DNA from 4 places in the Bacillus sp. AP8 genome. Region 3 is predicted to be linked to each of the others. Evidence: riboswitches for the same ligand, from Rfam matches in the RefSeq annotation. Region 3 holds a riboswitch; each other region holds the start of a gene.
The links. Region 3 has a riboswitch for cobalamin ahead of BN349_RS09100 (cobyric acid synthase). Riboswitches for the same ligand answer to the same signal wherever they lie in the genome.
Positions count from the first base shown of each region.

Region 1 (5,358 bases), on a different contig from region 3:
ATACTGTATTTGTATTACTTATGTCTATCGCAGGTATTTCAGTCACAATTTCTTGGATTGGTATAGCTTTCTCACAATTTATGTTTCGACGAAAGTATTTGAAAGCAGGAGGTAAACTGAATGATTTAAAATATAAAGTACCTTTTTATCCGATCGTTCCCATTGTTTGTATCCTTTTTTGCATAACTATATTAATTTTTCTAGCATTTGATTCCACTCAACTAACTGGACTACTAATCGGTGTAGGTTTCTTTATACTTTGTTATGTATTTTATGCTCTAAAATGGAAACACACTAGCACACAAACGACAGATTTTCATATTGAAGAATAGCCCCCAAAAAACCGCGGATGATACATTCGCGGTTTTTTTAACGGTTATTTCATTAGTTTATTTACATGTACAGTATCAAAATCACAACATTATGACTTAACAAAACTATTATTTAAATAAATCAGGATATACAGCTTTAGCTACAAGCTCTACAGCTTCCCCAATACGCGGTCCTGGACGAGACATAATATCAGCATCTAATTGGATAACTTGATTATTCTTCACTGCATCAAGGTTATTCCAGCTTTTCCGATTTTTAATTTCATCTACCGGATTATCAATATAATTTACTGTTGTTAATATCACTTGTGGGTTACGCTTAATAATTTCTTCCTCAGTAGGCTTCATCCAACCTTCTTTATCCGCAAAAATATTCTCCACTCCAGCACTGTCTAAGATTTCTTGCTGGAATGTTTTTGCACCTGTTGTATAAATATCTGGAGAAGGACTAATTTCATAGTAAACTTTCGCTTTTGTATCTATACTAGCTACTTTTTCTTGAACAGAAGTAAATTGTTCTTTAATATGAGAAATAATTTCTTTCCCCTTTTTTTCTACTCCCATTACTGCCGCTAATTGTTCAATGTCTCCATATACGTCATCAATAGTTGCTGCTGATTGAATAACGAAAATAGGAATTCCTGCATCTTTTATTGGTTGAAGGACTTTTTCATCACCGATTGTATAGGCAATTACAACATCAGGCTTCAAAGCTATTACTTCTTCTGTATTTACGTTAACTGAGTCCGAAACTCGTTTGATTTCTTTCGCTTTTTCAGGATAGTTATCATAATCTGTAACACCAACAAGCTTATCTCCCACACCTAATTCAAACAAAATCTCTGTGTTACTTGGTTGTAGGGAAACAACTGTTTCTGGAACTTTGTCAAAAGTAATTTCTGCTCCTGTATCATCTTTGACTTTATATGCTTGCACTTCGGTTTTTGCATCTTTTGATTCATTTTGCTTTTTTGTTTGATTATCACTGCCACACGCAGTTAAAAACAAGGCTAATAATAGAGCGGAAATCAAGCTAAATAATTTCATCTTCTTCATTCGTTATTCCCCCGACTTTTTCTTTTTTCTCGTATCATAGGATTTACTTATAAATTCAACTTCAGTTAATTCCTTTTGCTTATTCACATATACAGCCATTACAAATAGAACGTTTGCTAACAAATGCGCATAATCAAATAGAATTTTCTCAACATCCATTTCTAAGCTCACTTTGTGTAGAGCTCGGACAGATTTCTTCGCTTCACTTCTACAAGTATGCAATACACAAGCGGCAGTAGATCCTTGCGGAAGCACAAATGTTTCTATCCTTTCTTTAACTTCAGAAACATAGAAGTCGTACATGGAGCTAAGACGGTCGAGATCTTCCTCAGTTATCGCCACTTTACCACGAGCAGAACCATTAAGGTGATAAGCCATTTCAATTAAGTACATTAAATCCTTATGAACAATGGAAATGTCTTTCGTTAATGAGGCAGCTAGCCCAATCCGTGTTGCTAAAGAGTCCGTTCTAATCTCAAAGTCAACAGTTGATGCCGATTCTCTCATATACGGATAGCATAAAAAGCGTAAGTCTTTCTTTACCATATACATATGAACCTCCTTATATATTAGCGATGGACCTCTCGTATTTCTTGTAGTGTCATAAATTACAAGATTAAGCCAATATTCCTCTTATATGACCACTTTCTACTATTTGATAGAATTCCTATTGTCATATAGAAACATCTTCTTTTCTCATAAAAAAAGCCACCCAAGATTATTGGCCGGCATTCGTCATCCATTATTTTATAATTAAATAAGATGAAAATTTGCCATACAATCCTCTTAACTTCCGAAGAGTAAAATACGATGAAAAAAAAGTAGGTATCCTGGCTTGTGCGTCATCTTACTTTAAGAACCTTCCCATTTCAAACACAAATGCTTAAAACAGTGGTATTTTCTTATTTCATCAGCACTTACAGTTGCGGAAACAGCTTCGGACTTACACCGAATTCCCTTTTAACTAATCTAATAGTCTTTTTTCTCTGCAAGGTTTATTCACTTATCTTCTATCATAACATGGCAATAGATGCATATTATAGTAAGTTGCTCAATAATACATACTTCCATATATGACACTATAGATTGATGTATACAAGAATCCTCTAGATAGCCAAAAACGTTTAATCAGGCAATCAGTATATGTCTAAGTTAAACTATGATTGGAAGATCTCTTTTGTAATCCATATCTTATTTTCACCTTAAATAAGATTTTACAGATTACTACTTACATTTCTCTTACAAATAGACTTTCGTACACATTGAGGTCAATGAAAGATTATTTTACTTCATACCCACCCTCAAAAGATAAAGGAGTCTCATCAACGAGGCTCCTTTATTAAAAATACTTATTGATTTGCTTTTTTTATCGCTTCAGCGATAGTGACTGTACGTTTCGCTTGATGCTTAATTGCCTCTTCAACGTCTTCAACCATTTCACCTTGTTGATTAACAGTTACACTAGTTCCGTATGGATTTCCTCCTGCTGCAAATGTTACAGGATCAGTATAACCAGGAGCTGCAACGATTGCACCCCAATGATACATAGTTGTATAAAGAGATAAAATAGTTGCTTCCTGACCACCATGTGCATTTTGGGCCGAGCTCATTGCACTAACTACTTTATTGACTAATTTTCCGTTGAACCATAAACCACCTGTTGTATCCAAGAAATTCTTCATTTGACCAGGCATGTTACCGAAGCGAGTTGGAACAGAGAAGATAATGGCATCTGCCCATTCTAAATCCGCTAGAGTAACCTCTGGAACATCTTTCGTTGCTTCCAGATGAGCTTTCCATGCAGGATTCGACTCAATTGCAGCTTGGGGTGCTGTTTCAGCTACTTTCAATACTTTGACTTCTGCTCCAGCAGCTTTAGCACCCTCTTCTGCCATTTTAGCCATTTTGTAATTTGTACCACCTGAACTATAATAAATAACTGCTAGTTTAACATTTTCCATTTTCACATTCTCCTCACCATTAGTTTTTTTAGTAAATAATCTATTTAAAAACCCCATGTTGTATTCACCCTTCTCGTATATTTCTAGGAATCACCTCCCAAAAGGATTCCTAATATCAACCAATCTAATTACTAAAAATGCTTTTATACCACTTCGCTGCTTCTTCAACCTCAGTGCGAGTTAACGAATGACCAAAATTCTCCCAATATATGGATACATCAGAACCCGCTTGATTTAGTGTTCTCAATAATTCTTCTGATTCTTGCGCTGGACAAATAGGATCATTCTTACCTGCTGCAATAAATGTAAAAGTACCTGTTAAATCTGGTAAATCAATTCCTCTTCTTGGTACCATTGGATGATGCAGAATGGCTCCTTTTAAGGAATGGCTATAATGAAATAACAAACTTGCTGCAATATTAGCTCCATTCGAATAGCCAATAGCTACAACATTTGATCGATCAAAATCATATTTTTCTGCAGATTCATCGATAAATTCATGTAGCTGCTTTGTACGAAAAATTAAATCTTCTTCGTCAAAGATCCCTTCAGCTAAACGACGAAAAAATCTTGGCATGCCATTCTCTAGAATTTCTCCACGAACACTTAATACAGCTGCCTCTTGATCAATAATATCCGCTAATGGTAATAAATCATGTTCATTTCCACCCGTTCCATGAAGTAACAGCAATGTCCGACTTGTTTTACTTTTTCCAGGTATAAAAAGATGTTTCAAAATAATACCCCCTATTCTTATTCTGGTCTCTCTATTGAAAAGACTTTACCTAATGTGGCATAATTACTTCCCGCTAAACGACTCACAGCATTTAATTCTTTAGCATTAATTCGTCCCTTGTCATAAAGACTATCTTCAATATGATATTGAACAATTTTCCCTATCACAAAATCACATCCGTTGTTCTCATCTCCCCCAAGTTCAACTATTCTCTCAAGTACGCACTCCATTCTGATCTTCGCTTCTTTAACTCCGGGCGTAGAAATCTTTTTGCTCGAACAGATGGTAAGTTCCGTTTTTTCTATTTCACTTTCATGAGGTAACAGATTTGCCGCTGTTTGATTAACTTGCTCAACTATATTTTCATCGACTATATGAACTACAAATTCCTTTGAAAAAGCAATATTTCTAGCTGTATCCTTACGCTCAACACCATTTCTTCTTTGAATAGATATCGAAATAAGTGGAGGATTAGAAGAAACAATATTAAAAAAACTAAATGGTGCTGCGTTCAAGGTGCCATCTTCTGAAGTGGAAGTAACAAATGCAATCGGCCTAGGAATAATGCTACCTATTAAAAATTTATAGTTATCTCTTTCACTTAAAGATGTAGGATCAATTGACACCATATTTAACACCTCTTATCTACTTAATCTAAGCTCCGTACATGAACAGGAATCAATATTTCTTCTAATTTTTCTCGATGTATTTCGTACTGAGATGGAAGCATTAAATTTCCGCCCATTGTTTCTTGTGATTCATCATGAGCAAATCCCGGAGGATCCGTTGCAATTTCAAACAATATTTCACCATGCTCTCTAAAATAAATCGCATTAAAATAATTCCGATCTCGAACAGGTGTTACACCGTAACCATGCTCACTCACATATCGCTTCCAATCTAATTGGTCCTCATCATCTTTTGCTCGCCAAGCAATGTGATGAACAGTACCTACTCCCATTTCACCATTTGGTAGCGATGAAATTTTAACATCAATTACATTTCCAATATCTCCAATTGATTGAAAACGAATAATATCTTCTTCTTGACCAATGCGTTCAAGCCCCATCACTTGCTCCAATAATTGAGCTGTATGCTCAGGTCTCTTGGAATATAAGGTCGCTCCACCAAAACCTTTTATCGCTACATCAGAAGTGACCTCACCAAAACTCCATGAATTTTGTTGTCCTTCCGCTCTTTCTACTATCTCTAATAAAAGTCCATGTGGATCTTCAAATGAAAGATACTGTTCACCAAATCTTTCTGTTTTTGA
Region 1 covers NZ_CAPG01000072.1:14,399-19,756, forward strand. The annotation lists gene BN349_RS17250 (amino acid permease) at 1-332, shown strand, start outside; gene BN349_RS17255 (ABC transporter substrate-binding protein) at 441-1,388, opposite strand; gene BN349_RS17260 (hypothetical protein) at 1,392-1,940, opposite strand; cobalamin riboswitch at 2,192-2,385, opposite strand; gene wrbA (NAD(P)H:quinone oxidoreductase) at 2,738-3,349, opposite strand; gene BN349_RS17270 (alpha/beta hydrolase) at 3,474-4,085, opposite strand; gene BN349_RS17275 (flavin reductase family protein) at 4,103-4,714, opposite strand; gene BN349_RS17280 (ring-cleaving dioxygenase) at 4,735-5,358, opposite strand, start outside.
Region 1: linked by a shared signal. The riboswitch ahead of BN349_RS17260 (hypothetical protein) and the one ahead of BN349_RS09100 (cobyric acid synthase) in region 3 are both predicted to bind cobalamin.

Region 2 (5,358 bases), on a different contig from region 3:
CCTCAGCCACACGGTCTTGTAAAATAATTTGCAGCTTAGGATCGTAACCAAAATATTCAGCTAAAACGAATTCACATTCTGGATACTGCTTTTCATAGATATCCTTCCAATCAGCCATTCTTTCCATTAAAACACCAGTGAACAAGAAATAAGGAAGCATGATAATTTTTTTGGCACCTAGTTTTAAGCAACGCTCTATTCCTTCATCTACAGAAGGAGATGTTACACCCATAAATGCATTTTCAATATACTTTACATCTAACTTCTCCCAAAGTAATCTTGAAATTTTGTAAAAATCACTATTGGCATCAGGATCACTTCCTCCTCTAGCGATTAATAGAATAGCAGTCTCTTCATGGTTAACATTTATATCTAGACCTGCTTCTTGTAAGCGAGATGTTAGTATTTCAAGAATCTGCTCATGTACTCCAATAGGTCTACCATATGTAAAGTTCACATTCGGATACTTTTCCTTTGCCTCGTCAATTGCCGCTGGGATATGAATTTTCGAATGACCAGCTGGTAACAAAATAATCGGAATTACATGAATATCTGTTGCTCCTCTATTCACACATGCAGCAATTCCTTGTGGAATATTCGGTGTTTCAAACTCCAAAAAGCAAGTTTCTACTATTAAATTTCCATCCATAGTTGGTAGCATTTTTTCAACAAATGCACTGACTTCTTGATTTCCTTCTTTTAATTGACTTCCATGACCTACAAATAAGACAGCCTTCATATTTCATTTCCCCCTTTAATCTCCACAAGGTGCAGGAGCAATTTCAATTTTTGGTGACATATCCTGAAACTTATATCCTTCAATTTCTTTTACACGTTTAAAATACTTAAATAATCTTTCATTTGGATGTGCATTTTCCTTATAATTGTCAATAATAGCTTTTATCTTCCCAACTATTTGTTCAGGAGGAATTCCCTCCTCAACCGGCTGACCTGGATGTGCTGTTCTACCAACAGGCTTTGCTCCAAGAAACAAATCAAATTTACCTTTTCTAAAAACTATTCCTATATCGTTCATGACGGCTTGATAACACGCCATACCACAACCGTTAAAGCCGATATTTAATCGTTTAGGTAAACTTATTCCTTCGACTAATTCTTGAATTTCCTCTGCATATGGGATAGATTCCGCCTTTTCACCATCGCAGAAATCGCAAGCTTTTATCGTAACGACATCCCCGATTGGTGAAAGTAAAAAAGCAGCATCTTGAAGTTTCTTCGTAATAACCTCTGGTTGTACAGTTGGGATACGTAGAACTATTTGATGATCTGGAGTATATTCCATCGTTCCCTTATCTCCTACAACTTCAACAAGTGTTAACATTTGCTGAGTTGAAAATTGTTTATTGGCAACTCCAGGACTTACTGCAAGTTCAAATATGGATTCTAACTTTGGTTGTATATACTCTCTTTTTTCTCCATCAATTAGCGCTAATGCTTCTAACGCGATTTCTAACGATGATGTGTTTTTGTCTTGTATGATCTCTGTAATCACTGTTTCTTGATTTAATGCCCAAGGTTCTGCTTCCTTCTTTAAACGTTGATGAGGCTTTAACGGTTGTTTTTCCGAACCAAGTGTATATTTCCTTTGATAGCCCCTCGGTGTAATCATTTTACCTTCATAAAAAAATGTGGAAGAATTTCCGATAATGACTGTTGTTAGCATTCCAATTTCATGATTTAGCATGTCGCTTAATGTAGTCATAACAACTGATTGTGTATCACGGTAGCCCCCTTTCACTAATCCAACTGGTGTATCAGGTGAGCGATATTTCAAAAGAATCTTTTGAGTTTCCACAATTTGTCTTGTTCTCCTACCACTACGTGGGTTATATAACGCAATAACAAAATCCGCTTGTCCGGCTGCATCTACTCTTTTGGCAATAAGCTCCCAAGGCGTTAGGTGATCACTTAATGAAATTGTACAAGCATCATGCATAATCGGAGCACCTAACAAAGATGCACAGGAATTTATAGCAGAAATTCCTGGTATTATTTCTATTGCGATACCACTTTCTTCTTTCCAGCCTTTTTCAACCAATACTTCATATACGAGCCCGGCCATACCGTATACACCAGAATCCCCACTGGAAATAACAGCTACTTTTTTTCCAAGTTCCGCTTGTTTAACAGCCTCTTGTGCACGACTCACTTCTTCAGTCATTCCTGTACTAACAACGGTTTTATCAGAGATTAAACCCTGAATGAGATCGACATATGTTTTGTAACCAAGTACTATATCACTTTCTCGTATTGCTTCGACTGCCCGTGTTGTAATATGTTCATAATTACCAGGACCAAATCCTACTAAAAACAATTTGCCTTTTTCGCTCAATGAAAACACTCCTTTATGTCTCGGACATCTTATTTTTTCTTAGAGATTCCATTAATCGCTTTATATTTTTGATTTCTAGCCATTTTTCCATCAATAAATTGATAACTAACATAATCCATAATTGGTTCTTGATTGTATTTTTGAACGATTTCTCTACCAAGTTCAGGTGTTAGTGAGCCGTACCAAAGACCTTTTGGAAACTCGATTACGACAGGCGCATCTTTACAACGGCCATTACATCGAGTTCTTGTTGTATGAATATGTTCATCTAATCCTTGTTTTGCAATTTCATCACGTATTGCAAGAGTTACTTCTTCTGCATCTTTTCGATTGCAACTGCTACCATTACACATAAACAAATGAGTACTTGTCCCATTTAAATTCCATGTTGTCATTCAACTTCCCATCCTTCATTCGTTCAAAATTTACCAGACTATTTTTCGGTCTTACTTATTCTGATTGAACAGATAAAAAGTAAAAAAGAAAAAACCTTACTCTATCGAATAAGGTTTCATAAAAAAGCTATAAGCATGAAAAAGAGACATCGTTAAAAAGTCCATGACATTCTCATACAAATAGTAGCTCTTTTACCTTTCCCACCGAAAAGTAATGATCATCACGTATGAAAAGCAGGTCTCCTGGCTTAGCGTCATTTTACTCTTGTTCCTTCCCAGCAATTTGCCAGTGGTCATAACAATTTCATCAGCATTACAGTAGCGGGGGCTGCATCAGATTTACACTGATTTCCCATTTAACTCAATGTATTTTCTATTAATCTTTAACTTTTGTATTACAGAAAAATCACACCGAGAACTAATCATACTTATTAAGTTATAAAATATAGACGAAACACTAGACATTTCATCCGATATTTGTATTCAACCCAGTATTAGTAGTTTTCTTATTAGTAGAACGTAAAAATCTATACATAGGTAAAACAAATAAATTATTTCAATATCTAAAAACTATGTACATCATACAACAGAATATCTGCTTTTAAAATATGAAAAATTCAGTACATTGGTTCAAAAAGGTGCTAAACCATTGCTATTACAGCGTTTTTTCTCGAAAAAATATTTTTTGATAATTCCAAAAAGAAATGAAATTTATGTATAGAATTTTAAAAATATTCGTGATAAAATGTTTATCGGAACAAAAATTGAATACACTTAATGGTGCTAAAGCTCATAGTAGCATTTAGCTTAAAAGGGAATTCGGTGTCAATCCGAAGCGGTCCCGCCACTGTAACGAGGAGCTTTATTTCTTATACCACTGTTTCTAGTATTGAAATGGGAAGGTGAAATCAAGTGTTGATTCGAAGCCAGGAGACCTGCCATTTAATATAGTGAATGTAATACCCACGAGGATGGGTGCGCTGATAGAACAGATTGGTTTCATTCTGTTTATTTAATGGTAAATCAAGCACTTTATCCTTTATTGAGGAAAGTGCTTTTTTGTTTTATTAAAGGCTGTGTTTAGAAGATTGAGAGTTTTTAAAGGTTGATTGGAGTGTAAAGGGCGAGCCTGCTCAAGTGCGTAGCAAAAAGCTGGCTCACTGCCTACCCCAGTGAAAAGCGTGCATCATGAAGCAGAATTCTACTCAACTATACTCAATACTTGTTCCTAGACAATAAAATTTGCCAAAAGGCCCTTATAAAAAAGCACTTTTCAAAAAACTTTAAAGGAGATTGGAAAATGAAGAAAAGATTGAATTACAAGATTTTGTACTTTATCGTATTTTTGCTGTTTGTTCCAAAAAAAGCATTTGCGATGCATATTATGGAAGGATTCTTACCAGCTGAGTGGGCGATTTTTTGGTGGGCGATTTCATTACCATTTCTAATTGCTGGTTTACTCACAATCAAAAAAATTACGCAGGAAAACCCAGAAGTGAAAATGATGTTAGGTTTATCGGGTGCATTCGCATTTGTATTATCCGCATTAAAAATCCCTTCTGTTACAGGTAGTTGTTCGCATCCTACTGGTGTGGGACTTGGTACAATTTTATTTGGTCCAGCTGCAATGAGCGTTATAGGATTTATTGTTCTTTTATTTCAATCATTATTATTAGCTCATGGCGGTTTAACTACATTAGGTGCCAATACTTTTTCAATGGCAATTGCCGGCCCAATAATTGCCTTTTTCATTTTTAAAGGAGCTAAAAAAGTTGGTCTCTCCTTCTCCGTTGCTGTCTTTTTAGCTGCATCCTTAGGTGATTTAGGAACCTATATTTTTACATCTATTCAATTGGCTTTAGCCTTTCCATCTGAAGTTGGTGGCTTTATGGCGTCATTTACAAAATTTGCAGGAATCTTTGCTGTAACACAAATTCCATTAGCCATTAGTGAAGGTATACTAACAGTAGTCGTAATGAACGTACTAAGAAAATATAATGTTGCAGAATTAATGAAATTAAAAGTATTTACAAAGGAGGCTCATTAAAATGAAAAAAAATCTCCTTCTCATCTTATTTGTTATTATACTAGCCATATTTCCTTTATTTCTTCAAAAAGGAGCAGAGTTTGGTGGAGCTGATGGAGAGGCTGAGGCTGAAATTGGAAATATCGCTCCTGATTATGAGCCTTGGTTTAGTTCCATATTGGAGCCACCAAGTGGAGAGATTGAAAGTTTATTATTTTCGCTTCAAGCAGGTTTAGGAGCAGGTTTTATAGGCTATTTTATCGGTTTTTCCAAAGGAAAGAAGAAAAAAAATAATGTAGATCAAAAAGAGTAAGATCATGTTATTAATTGATAAATATGCTTATTTCAACCGACTTAAAGATGTTCACCCATTAGAAAAAATGACTTTTTCAATGATGATGTTGATTTTTTCCTTGATGGTTCAAAATATAGTTGTATCACTCATCACTTTTATAGTGATGAGTTCTTTTATCTTATTTGCAGCTAAAATCCCATTTTCATATTATGTGAAGCTATTGTTGCTTCCAGCTTTTTTCTTACTATCAGGTTTAATAACCATTCTACTTTCATTTGATACTATTGAC
Region 2 covers NZ_CAPG01000027.1:68,728-74,085, reverse strand. The annotation lists gene BN349_RS05055 (sirohydrochlorin chelatase) at 1-739, opposite strand, end outside; gene cobJ (precorrin-3B C(17)-methyltransferase) at 755-2,353, opposite strand; gene BN349_RS05045 ((2Fe-2S) ferredoxin domain-containing protein) at 2,383-2,748, opposite strand; cobalamin riboswitch at 2,965-3,155, opposite strand; cobalamin riboswitch at 3,510-3,705, shown strand; gene BN349_RS05040 (energy-coupling factor ABC transporter permease) at 4,049-4,795, shown strand; gene BN349_RS05035 (energy-coupling factor ABC transporter substrate-binding protein) at 4,797-5,087, shown strand; gene cbiQ (cobalt ECF transporter T component CbiQ) at 5,092-5,358, shown strand, end outside.
Region 2: linked by a shared signal. The riboswitch ahead of BN349_RS05045 ((2Fe-2S) ferredoxin domain-containing protein) and the one ahead of BN349_RS09100 (cobyric acid synthase) in region 3 are both predicted to bind cobalamin.

Region 3 (5,358 bases):
TTCATCTCAGTGACTATCGGTAGTAAACCCAAGCCTAAAATCTTTGTAATATCTGATTCAACCTGATATTCATCAAGTAATTCTTTACCTAAAAGTTGATATCCACCACAAATTCCAAAAATGTAAGTACCTTTTTTCACTAATGAGAGAATCTTTCTATCTAAACCAGTTTCTTTCATAAATTCCATTGCGTAAGCAGAGTTTTTCGTTCCTGGAATGATAATAACATCGGGATTACCTAGTTGACTGGTTTTTTTTACAAAACGAACATTACAATCTTTTTCTAAACGTAATGGATCCAGATCTGTGAAATTAGAAAAGGTTGGATGTGCAATGACAGCTATATCAATATCCGCCTCATCATTCGTACCTCTTATGCTATATTGAGCAAGGGACAGACTATCTTCACCGTCAATTTCTAAATTAGGAATATAAGGAATAACCCCTAAAACCGGAACACTAGTATATTCCTCAAACCAATCCAGTCCAGGTTGTAAAAGCGTTACATCTCCTCGAAATTTATTAATTATGACCCCTTTCACTCGTTTTCGATCTTCCTCGGACAACAACTGCAATGTACCTACTAAACTAGCAAAAACCCCGCCACGATCAATATCACCAACTAGAATTACAGGTGAATCAACAAGTCTAGCTAATCTCATATTGACCAATTCTCGATCATTTAAATTTATTTCCGCCGGTGAACCAGCCCCTTCTATAACAATGCAATCATACTCATCTGCTAGCTTCTTAAACGATTCACTAATAGCTTGCAAACCCGTTTCAAAAAAATTCTGACGATAAACCGCCGCCTTCATATCACTATATGGCTTTCCGTGTAAAACAACCTGAGATTTCATATCTCCAGATGGCTTTATTAATATAGGATTCATGTGAACAGATGCATCTACTCCTGCTGCTTCAGCTTGTATTCCTTGAGCTCTCCCAATTTCAAGACCATCATTTGTTATATATGAATTCAAAGCCATATTCTGTGATTTAAAAGGCGCTACCTTTAAACCATCTTCTGAAAATATTTTGCATAAGGCTGTCACAAAAATACTCTTTCCTGAATCAGAATGAGTTCCTTGAACCATTATCGGCTTTGCTTTACCTCTTACTATTTCCATGAGCTATCTCAACTCCTTTAAATAAAAATCAATAAAGTTACTAACAGTAATTTGGTTACAATTTTTTCACAAACATGTTTTATTGTATATAAAAGTCGATAGGATCGTTAGGTACGAGTCGGAATAGTAGGATTGGTCAGACACCCCGCAAGCTCTATTTACCGAAGAGGATCACCCGCCCGTTCCGTGATAAGCGAACCCTGAATTTAACTCTGCCCGTATTCACTATTTGTTCATAGGAAACAAAGTATGCGAAATAACCTATATAAAAAAGCACTAGGCTTTTGGGAGCCTAGTGCCTTATACAACAAAATTATGCCTTCTTCTAATAGTCAACACAAAATATGTATAAAGACAACATGCTCCCTGAAAAAATGTTGTGAAAATTCTGTTTAAAGGAGGTATCCTGACTTAGATTCATCTTACTCTCTCACCTTCCCAAATCATTATGATTAAGTGGTTTATCCTGAGATTTCATCATCATTACAGTAGTTAGGGTCTGTAGAGGATTCTCACCTCTTTCCCTGATCTCTAAACAGTTATTATTCTGTTAAATGGTAGAAGGGCTTATATACTTTTTCTTCCACTTTAAAGGTAGTGCTGCAAAAACAATTTCAGCAACTACTATATTACAAACCGAAGCAATGGCAAGTGCTGGGAATAATACAAAAATCACATCTTTTAAAATTGGATATAAAGCTAAAAGTGATAATGGACAATTAAAGATAAATGCAATCACGACTGATATCCCAATACCAAAAGCTTGATTTATTTTTTTGCCAATCCATCTACGTGTTACACTATACAAAAACATAGTAATAGCCATCATTATCGCTATTATGAGATGAACTGGAAAGGATAGCGGAAATCCAGCTATTAAGGATGAAATCATATGTCCAAGAAATCCAAGAGCCATTCCAAAGCCCGGACCCAATAACAGTGTTCCAATAAAAGCTGGAGCTGCATCAAAAGCAATGGACCCCATTACTTTAATATTTGCTCCTATAAAACACATCGCAATTAGTAAAGCACATATGGTTGTTTTTTGAATCTTCAAAGCTACTCTCCTTTACTCTTTATGACGTTCTCTATTTCTATTATAGAAGTGCAGCAACAAACGTACAAGATACTATACTCATATAAGACAATATAGTAGCGTTTTGTGCATTACTATAGTATAGTAAAATCTATTTAATTTTTCAAAAAAAACTGCTAAAAACTCAGAATATCAATTGAGTATTCCAAGTTTTTAGCGAAAGAAGACGTAAAATTAAGCCTTTAAGCTACACCTTTTAGTATATTGATTATCCAAAACTAAACCTGTAATTATGTTTATAAAAATTTTTCAATAAACAAGTTTTACCAAAAATAACTCTATATTTTCAATCAGTTCCAGTTTTATTTTTTATAAATTACTCTCTGGTATTTTGTATAAAAATGTTTGATAATGTACCAAGTTTATCAATTGTAACTTTTACCACATCACCATCTTTTAACCATACCCTTTTCTCTTCAGGATAGCCCAAAATAACTCCTTCTGGCGTACCTGTCAAAATGACATCGCCTGGTTGAAGAGTAAAATATTCCGAAATATAAGTTATAAGTTCTCTACAACTGAAAATCATATCAGATGTATTAGATTTCTGACGAATTTCTCCATTTACATAAGAGGTTATATTTAAGTCGTCGGGATCCTCTATCTCATCCTTGCTCACCAAATATGGTCCAATTGGACAGAAACCATCACTTGTTTTACCAAGTAACCATTGAGAGCTTTGTGATTGTAAGTCACGTGCAGAAATATCATTTGCAATACAGTATCCATAAATAACTGAAAGGGCATCTTCTTTTTTAACATTTCTTGCCTTTTTCCCTATAATTATTGCTAATTCTGCTTCATAATCAACTTGTGATGAAGTATGAGGTAACATAATCTCTTTATCGTGAGCATTAATAGTATTATTAAATTTACTAAATATAATTGGGTTCGAAGGAAAAGGCAAATTACACTCCGTAGCATGCTTTTTATAGTTTAATCCAATACAAATTATTTTTTTAGGTTCAGGTACACTAGGACCATAATCAAGGGAAGTTTCTTCTAAAAATAAAGTTTCTTCCCTCAAAGATGCCGCAACTAGCTTAGATATTTCTTCATGCATATCTTCTATATTTATTAGATCATATACGGATAGAGGAATATTGTTAATATAAGGAAATTTTGTCGAAGCCGCTTCAACATCTAAAATGCCTTTTTCAGTTTTAATTCCCAAAACCAAGCGTTTATCTTTATAAAAAGTAACTGAAATCATTCTTTTCCACCATCCCATTTTTCTAATACTTTAAATAAGTAAATAATTCTATATTTCCCAAAAACTTCACTAAGTTTTAAACTTTATTTATTCATGATATAATCAATTTGACATCTGCACTTTAAAACAGCATGCATAAGGGGTTGTGACAGCTAATCTTCTGTCCGTAAAATGAAATGGAGTCGTCAGAGAAGACGTTAATCACCATGCAGATATTCTTTGTTTATTTACAAACTAAATAAACAGAGCATTGCAACCCCTGCACGGGTTGAATGCTCCTAATAATGGTTATACTAACTTTGATTTACACTTGAAAATACTTTACCCCAACCTTTAATAATACTAGGATCTAAATCCACTATTTTTAAACACTCCCACATAAGTACATTAATAGTGTCATACATTGGCAAATTATATTTTTCTTCATAATATTCCACCTTATCTACCGCTGGAAAGTTAGTACACACCACACTTAAGGCATCCGCAGGTAACACAGACACCGCTTTAATTTGTTCTTCAATTCTCTCTTGGGTTACTAAACTAAAAGAACGGTTTACAGTCTGACCAAGCCCTGCCACATTAACTGTATCCACATTACAATGCTTTTTATATTGTTCCACAATTAATTGGTTGATTTCTGATATATAAGGAGTAACAAGGTGCACAGCTTTAATATTATGCTCTTTAAATGCTCTTACTTGAGATAACATTGAAGTAGTAGCGGGTATACCTGTTCTTTTTGTTATCGCTTTGCAAAGTTCTTGATCAACCTCGAAGCCAAGCCATCCACCCGATGTTCCATTCCAAGCTATTACATCTACTTCCGCATGAGCTAATAATTCCGCTGCCTTTAACATCGGCTCAAAATCAAATTGACTTAAAGCATCTTGTTCTAATGATATTTTAGTAACCTCAAAACGGGAAAAGTGGCAAGTTACTTCAGGGACATCGCACAACAATTTAGAACAAATTGGCTCTAGTATCGTATTTGATGAAGGTGTAAGCATACCAATTTTTTTAGGTTCATTCATTATTTAAATCCTCCTCGTATTATATTTAGTTTACGCTGCCAATTTTTTTATTATAGTTAATTATGCTTGATACAAAAGCTAAAAGAAGACCTGCTGCAACAAATACCATGAGTGCTAAGAAATACGAATCCGTTATCGATACGATAAGACCAATGTAGATTGGCGTTATAATTCCTGCAATATTACCCGCAAAGTTCATGCATCCCCCAATCGTACCAACATGTTCACGCTGTGAGATTGCTGCAGGTACGCTCCAATATAAACCTCCCCAACGAAGAAAGAATAAAGCAAATGATAGAGTGGTAATTGCCATCGTTACCGAGCTAGATTTACTCAACAAGAAAATAGAAAGCGCTGTCATAATTCCTGCAATTGATAACATCGTTCTCATTACTGTGTTAAAGTTACCCCCCTTATCTCGCCATTTATCAGTAATCCACCCCCCGATGATTTCCCCTATAAATCCAGAGCCAAAGATAATTAAAATGGACCCTCCGATTGCATTAATATTCAAATTCTGTGTTTTAGCCAGATAAGATGGTCCCCATGTCATTAATCCGTAAAAAACAGTGTTAAACGAAAACCATCCTAAACACATACACCAGAAATTACGGGCGGTTAAGTAATCTTTTACACCAACCTTTATACCATTTACATTACGTCTATGCTCTTCATATTCTTCTTCAAGTGCTTTTCTAATATGTTCACGTTCAGCTTCATTAACGCTTGAGTTACCATTTGGACCACCTTTAATAACTCGCCAAACCAACCATGCTATTATAATAGTTAAGATACCAGCACCAATTAGAGCACCACGCCATCCACCGAACCATGCCATAAATGCAATAATAATAGGCCCTCCGACTGCTGTTCCTAATGGTGCACCAC
Region 3 covers NZ_CAPG01000035.1:12,775-18,132, forward strand. The annotation lists gene BN349_RS09100 (cobyric acid synthase) at 1-1,130, opposite strand, end outside; cobalamin riboswitch at 1,510-1,679, opposite strand; gene BN349_RS09105 (ECF transporter S component) at 1,681-2,187, opposite strand; gene BN349_RS09110 (fumarylacetoacetate hydrolase family protein) at 2,543-3,439, opposite strand; gene BN349_RS09115 (maleate cis-trans isomerase family protein) at 3,733-4,470, opposite strand; gene BN349_RS09120 (MFS transporter) at 4,496-5,358, opposite strand, start outside.

Region 4 (5,358 bases), on a different contig from region 3:
ATAACTAAAACAGCACCTAAGGATGCACCTGAAGATACACCTATTGTATATGGGTCGGCTAAAGTGTTTCGCAATAATCCTTGAAACGTTGCTCCTGCTAATGACAAGGATGCTCCCACTAAAAAGGCTAAGATGACTCTTGAAAAACGAATTTCCCAAATAATCATTTCTGTACTATTATCTCCATTATAAAAAGACATTCCTGTTAATTTCCCAAAAATAATTTTTAAAATGTCCGAAACAGAAATCGTAACCGATCCTACAAAAACACCTAAAATAAGAGCCGTACATACAAATAAAATGGTAAATATAGATAATACAATTATTTTTTTACTTGAAGACTTCCGGATAGACTGCTTTTGCAATTTCTTCAACTCCATCTACTAAGCGAGGCCCTGGTCTAGAGGTGGTATCATTATTTACGTCGAAAACTTGCTTGTTTTTCACTGCATTCACTTGTTGCCAGCCTTTTCGGTCTAGAACTTGCTTTGTCGCATTTCCAACATAGCTACCATATGTTGTAAGAATCACGTCAGGATTTAATTTAACCGCTTCTTCCTCACTCATTTTCACCCAGCCAACTTGACCTTTTGCAACATTTTCTGCACCTATCATATCAAGCATCTCATTCATAAAAGTATTCTGACCTGTTGTAAAAATCTCTGGTTGAGGGGATATTTCTACCCAAACGCGTTTTTTTGATTCCACTTTTTTCGCTTTATCTTTGATATTATTAATTCTTTCTTTCATATTATTGACAATAGCATTCGCTTCCTCTTCAGTTCCTGTAGCTTTACCGAGGAGGCTAATACCTTTATATGCTTTATCAAAGGATTCCTGTGAACCAATAATGATTGTTGTTATCCCTGCATTTTGCAATTGCTTAATCATATCCGCATGATTTTTGTATTGATATTCCTGTAAAAACACAACATCTGGTTGAAGCGACAAGATTTTTTCGATATTCATGTCTTGTGAGCCAACTTTTTCTTTTTTCAAAGCAGCTTCTGGAAAATTATCATAATCTGATACACCTACAATTTGATCATCAAGACCTAAGGCGAATAATGTTTCCGTAGTACTTGGGAGTAGTGATACAATTTTTTCAGGCTTCTTTTCAATTGTAACCTTATTTCCAACATCATCTTTAATAGTTACAGGAAAACCTTTTGCTTGTGTTGTTGATGATGCTCCTGAGTCATCTTTCTTATTTTCAGATGTCGATCCGCACCCTGCTAACACAGCTAGTAGCAGGATGAATAATAGTGAAAATATACTTAATCCTTTTAATAAACGCTTTTTCATGATGAAAAATCCTCCAAAGTTATGTAATGTAAAAAAACGCATGTGCGATTGTTCAAATTATCATTTGTCATTCTATCTTTTGATTACAAATCCAGTACTCCTTTACTATTAATACTCAATTCCGTAAATAGCATCTACACCCTCTTGGTAATAGTGTTTTTCCTCTTCAATAATAGAAACTAAATCTGCGATATCTTTCATTTCTTGTTTTGCGTCTCGCCCTGTTACAACAACATGTGTTTTAAATGGTTTATTTTTGATCGTTTGAATAACATCATCCAAAGGTAAAACATCATCTATAGGAAAACTATCAATACTTAAGGCATTATTTAATTCATCAAAAATAACAAGATCATATTCTTCACTATTCAGCTTTTCTTTTGCAAATTCCCAAGCTTGTTTCAAGGATTGACGATGTTCTTCTGGGGTTTTTGTCCAAGTAAAACCGATTCCTAGTTGATACACCTCAGCCCCGAGTTTTTCAAGAGAAATTTGTTCTCCATATGTGCGATCAGGAGATTTGATAAATTGAAGAATAATAACTTTAAAATCTCTCCCTAATGCTCTTGCTGCTAAACCAAATGAGGCTGTTGTCTTCCCTTTTCCATTTCCCGTATAAACCAACACTTTCCCAGCAGATTTTGAATCTCTTTTCATTAGTAGCCATCCTCCTCAGTATGAATAAATCATTTGTTACGTAAATAACTTCCCTTAGAATGTACTCATCAAGTAGATTCTTATCTTTCTCTAGTCATTTACATCAATAAGTAGTACTAATAATATGAGACAATGTGAACCTATCATCTAACAGACAATTCAACTCTTACTAACACCACAATTATGCTGTTAGATTTAAAATAATCCATTGTTCACTTTTTAATTCCTTCGTCCCATACAAAAACGAAAAGCCTCAACTGAAAAACAGTCAAGGCTCGAACATACAATACAAATTCACTCTCGACTTACTTTTCCCACCGAAAAACAAGAATAATCTTAATGAGCAGGTTTCCTGGCTTAGCATTATTTCTCTCAAGCCTTCCCAAACATTTGTTCAGTGGCATATCGAGCAATACGAATCATGCTTACAGTAGCGGGGGCTGCATCGGATTCTAACCGATTTCCCTATTACCCTTTGAATACAAGGCACTCATTAAGTGATATTAAGTTAATTGTACAATCTTTTTTATTGTACTGAAAATATAATAAATTGTCATTTTTTTCATTCAAATTAATTTAAAATGCCCAATTTCCTTTTCTAAATATCGGTTCAGCTTTACCATCTTCCGCTATTCCATCTATATCCATTTGATCAGAACCAATCATGAAATCAACATGTGTTATACTTTCATTTGCACCATTTTCATTTAATTCTTCACGAGTCATTGTTTTACCACCGTCTAAATTAAATGCATACGCACTTCCAATTGCTAAGTGGTTCGACGCATTTTCATCAAATAATGTATTATAATATAAAATATTTGATTCAGATATAGGAGAATGATGAGGGACTAATGCCACCTCACCTAAGTAATGCGAACCTTCGTCAGTTGCAATTAATCCTTTTAACACTTCTTCGCCTACTTCAGCTTTCGCATCCACAATGCGTCCATTTTCAAAAGTCAATGTAAATTTATCAATAATGTTACCACCATAGCTTAAAGGTTTTGTACTAGATACTACTCCATTCACACCTGTTTTTAATGGCATTGAAAACACTTCTTCTGTCGGCATATTTGCCATGAATTCAACGCCAGCCTCACTGATGCTACCTGCACCACACCAAATATGTTTTTCTGGAAGTTCCACGGTTAAATCTGTTCCAGGTGCTCTGTAATGTAGCTTTTTATAGTGCTTCTCGTTTAAATAATCTACTTTTGTATGTAAAGATTCATCATGTTTTTTCCAAGCTTCAACCGGATTATCCAAATCGATACGAGTCGCTTTAAATATAGCATCCCACAATAATTCGATGCGCTCTTCTTTCGCTGCTTCTGGGAATACCATATCTGCCCAGCTTTGCGAAGGAACAGCTACAATTGACCAGCATACTTTATCTGCTTGCATAATTTGTCTGAATTTGCTTAGTGCTTGACCAGAAGCCTTTTGACTATTCGCTAAACGTTCTAAATCAATTCCTTTTAATAAATCAGGCGATGAAGAAATTACGGATAAGAATGAAGCGCCTTGTTCAGCCAATTCATTCGTTTCATTAGCTTGATGAACTGGGTATTCTTTAAAGACTTCATCACCTGCATGTTCATATCTTAAGCGTGTGATCGCGTCATCGCTCCATTGCACAATAACATTATGAGCACCTGCTTCATATGCCTTTTTTGTAATAACTCTTACCAATTCAGCACCTTCTAAAGTTGTTCTTATAACAAGCGTTTGTCCTTTTTGAACATTCACTCCAACTTTTACAGCGAGTTCAGCGTATTTTTCTAAATTTTGTTCGAAATTACTCATTACTTACCACTCCTAAACTAAATATTCTATCTAATTGTATCATTGTAATGTGAAATCTTATATGATTTAGTATAGTAATTTTTCAACAATACCTTTCTTTTTTTGCATGTTAAAAGAGAGTTTGTTACTAGAACTGTTGATTCAAACTATACATTCATCAACAACTAGATCCAACCTCTCTCGTTATTTTTACTTCATTATTGAAAATTCAACTCCAATTAGTTCGATTGTTCAGCTTGAGCCTCTAGAATTTCCACTAAGCTTTTTCTTTTTGTGGAAGTAACCATCTCTTTAAATGCGATTTATTTCACAGCCGCAACTTCAACTTGATATTGTTTGTACTCTTTCTCTGAACACAATACAAAATGGCCAGGATTTACTTCACGCATTTTAACTTCTTCATCTTGACTATACTGATGCATAGAAGGGTTATAGGTGATTCGTTTTCTTAAACGTTCACTTACTGGGTCTGGTTGAGGTATAGCAGATAATAATGATTTTGTGTAAGGATGTAGTGGATTTTTGTATAATTCTTCACTCGTAGTTAATTCAACAATTTTGCCAAAATACATAACACCAATTCGATCGCTTATATATTTCACCATCGATAAATCATGAGCAATAAATAAATAAGTTAATCCTTTTTCTTGTTGCAACTTTTTCATTAAGTTAACAACCTGGGCTTGAATGGACACATCGAGGGCAGATATTGGTTCATCAGCAATAATAAAATCTGGTTGTACGGCTAAAGCCCGAGCTATCCCAATTCTTTGTCTTTGTCCACCAGAAAATTCATGTGGATATCGATTGGCATGTTCCTTGTTTAAACCTACAGTTTCTAATAATTGATACACTTTTTCCATACGTTCTTGCTTCGTTGTGGCTAGACCGTGGATATCGATACCTTCAGCAATTACATCACTTACTTTCATTCGTGGGTTTAAAGAAGCATAGGGGTCCTGAAAAATCATTTGCATTTTGTGATTAAATTCCTTTAGTTCCGCTTTAGATTTCTTTCCATGAACATTTTTCCCTCGAAACAATACTTCTCCACCTGTTGCTTCATATAATCGAATTATCGTTCTACCAGTTGTTGATTTGCCACATCCAGACTCACCGACCAATCCCAGTGTTTCACCTTCATAAATGAAAAAGGATACATCATCTACTGCTTTCACCATATTCAATTTTCCTGCGTTAAAATATTGCTTTAAATTTTTTACTTCAAGCAAAACCTTTCTTTCAGTCATATTATCGTCCTCCTTTTAATGAGAGGAAGTATTTTTTTCTCTTTAAAACCGTTTCAGGTGGTACAACCTCTGGTGCATCTGAATGAAGTAACCATGTAGCCGCATAATGCGTTTCAGAAACCTTGAACATCGGTGGTTCTTCTTCTAAATCTATTTGCATGGCATATTCATTACGAGCTGCAAATGCATCTCCTTTTGGTGGATGTAGTAAATTCGGAGGCGTTCCAGGTATTGCATATAATTCTGTTCCTCGAGAATCCAAATCAGGCATTGAACTTATAAGTCCCCAAGTATACGGATGTTGTGGATTATAGAAAATTTCATCTACGGTTCCAAT
Region 4 covers NZ_CAPG01000027.1:173,766-179,123, reverse strand. The annotation lists gene BN349_RS05560 (FecCD family ABC transporter permease) at 1-365, opposite strand, end outside; gene BN349_RS05555 (ABC transporter substrate-binding protein) at 331-1,305, opposite strand; gene BN349_RS05550 (cob(I)yrinic acid a,c-diamide adenosyltransferase) at 1,414-1,962, opposite strand; cobalamin riboswitch at 2,288-2,471, opposite strand; gene BN349_RS05545 (aminopeptidase) at 2,539-3,771, opposite strand; gene BN349_RS05540 (ABC transporter ATP-binding protein) at 4,074-5,021, opposite strand; gene BN349_RS05535 (ABC transporter ATP-binding protein) at 5,023-5,358, opposite strand, start outside.
Region 4: linked by a shared signal. The riboswitch ahead of BN349_RS05550 (cob(I)yrinic acid a,c-diamide adenosyltransferase) and the one ahead of BN349_RS09100 (cobyric acid synthase) in region 3 are both predicted to bind cobalamin.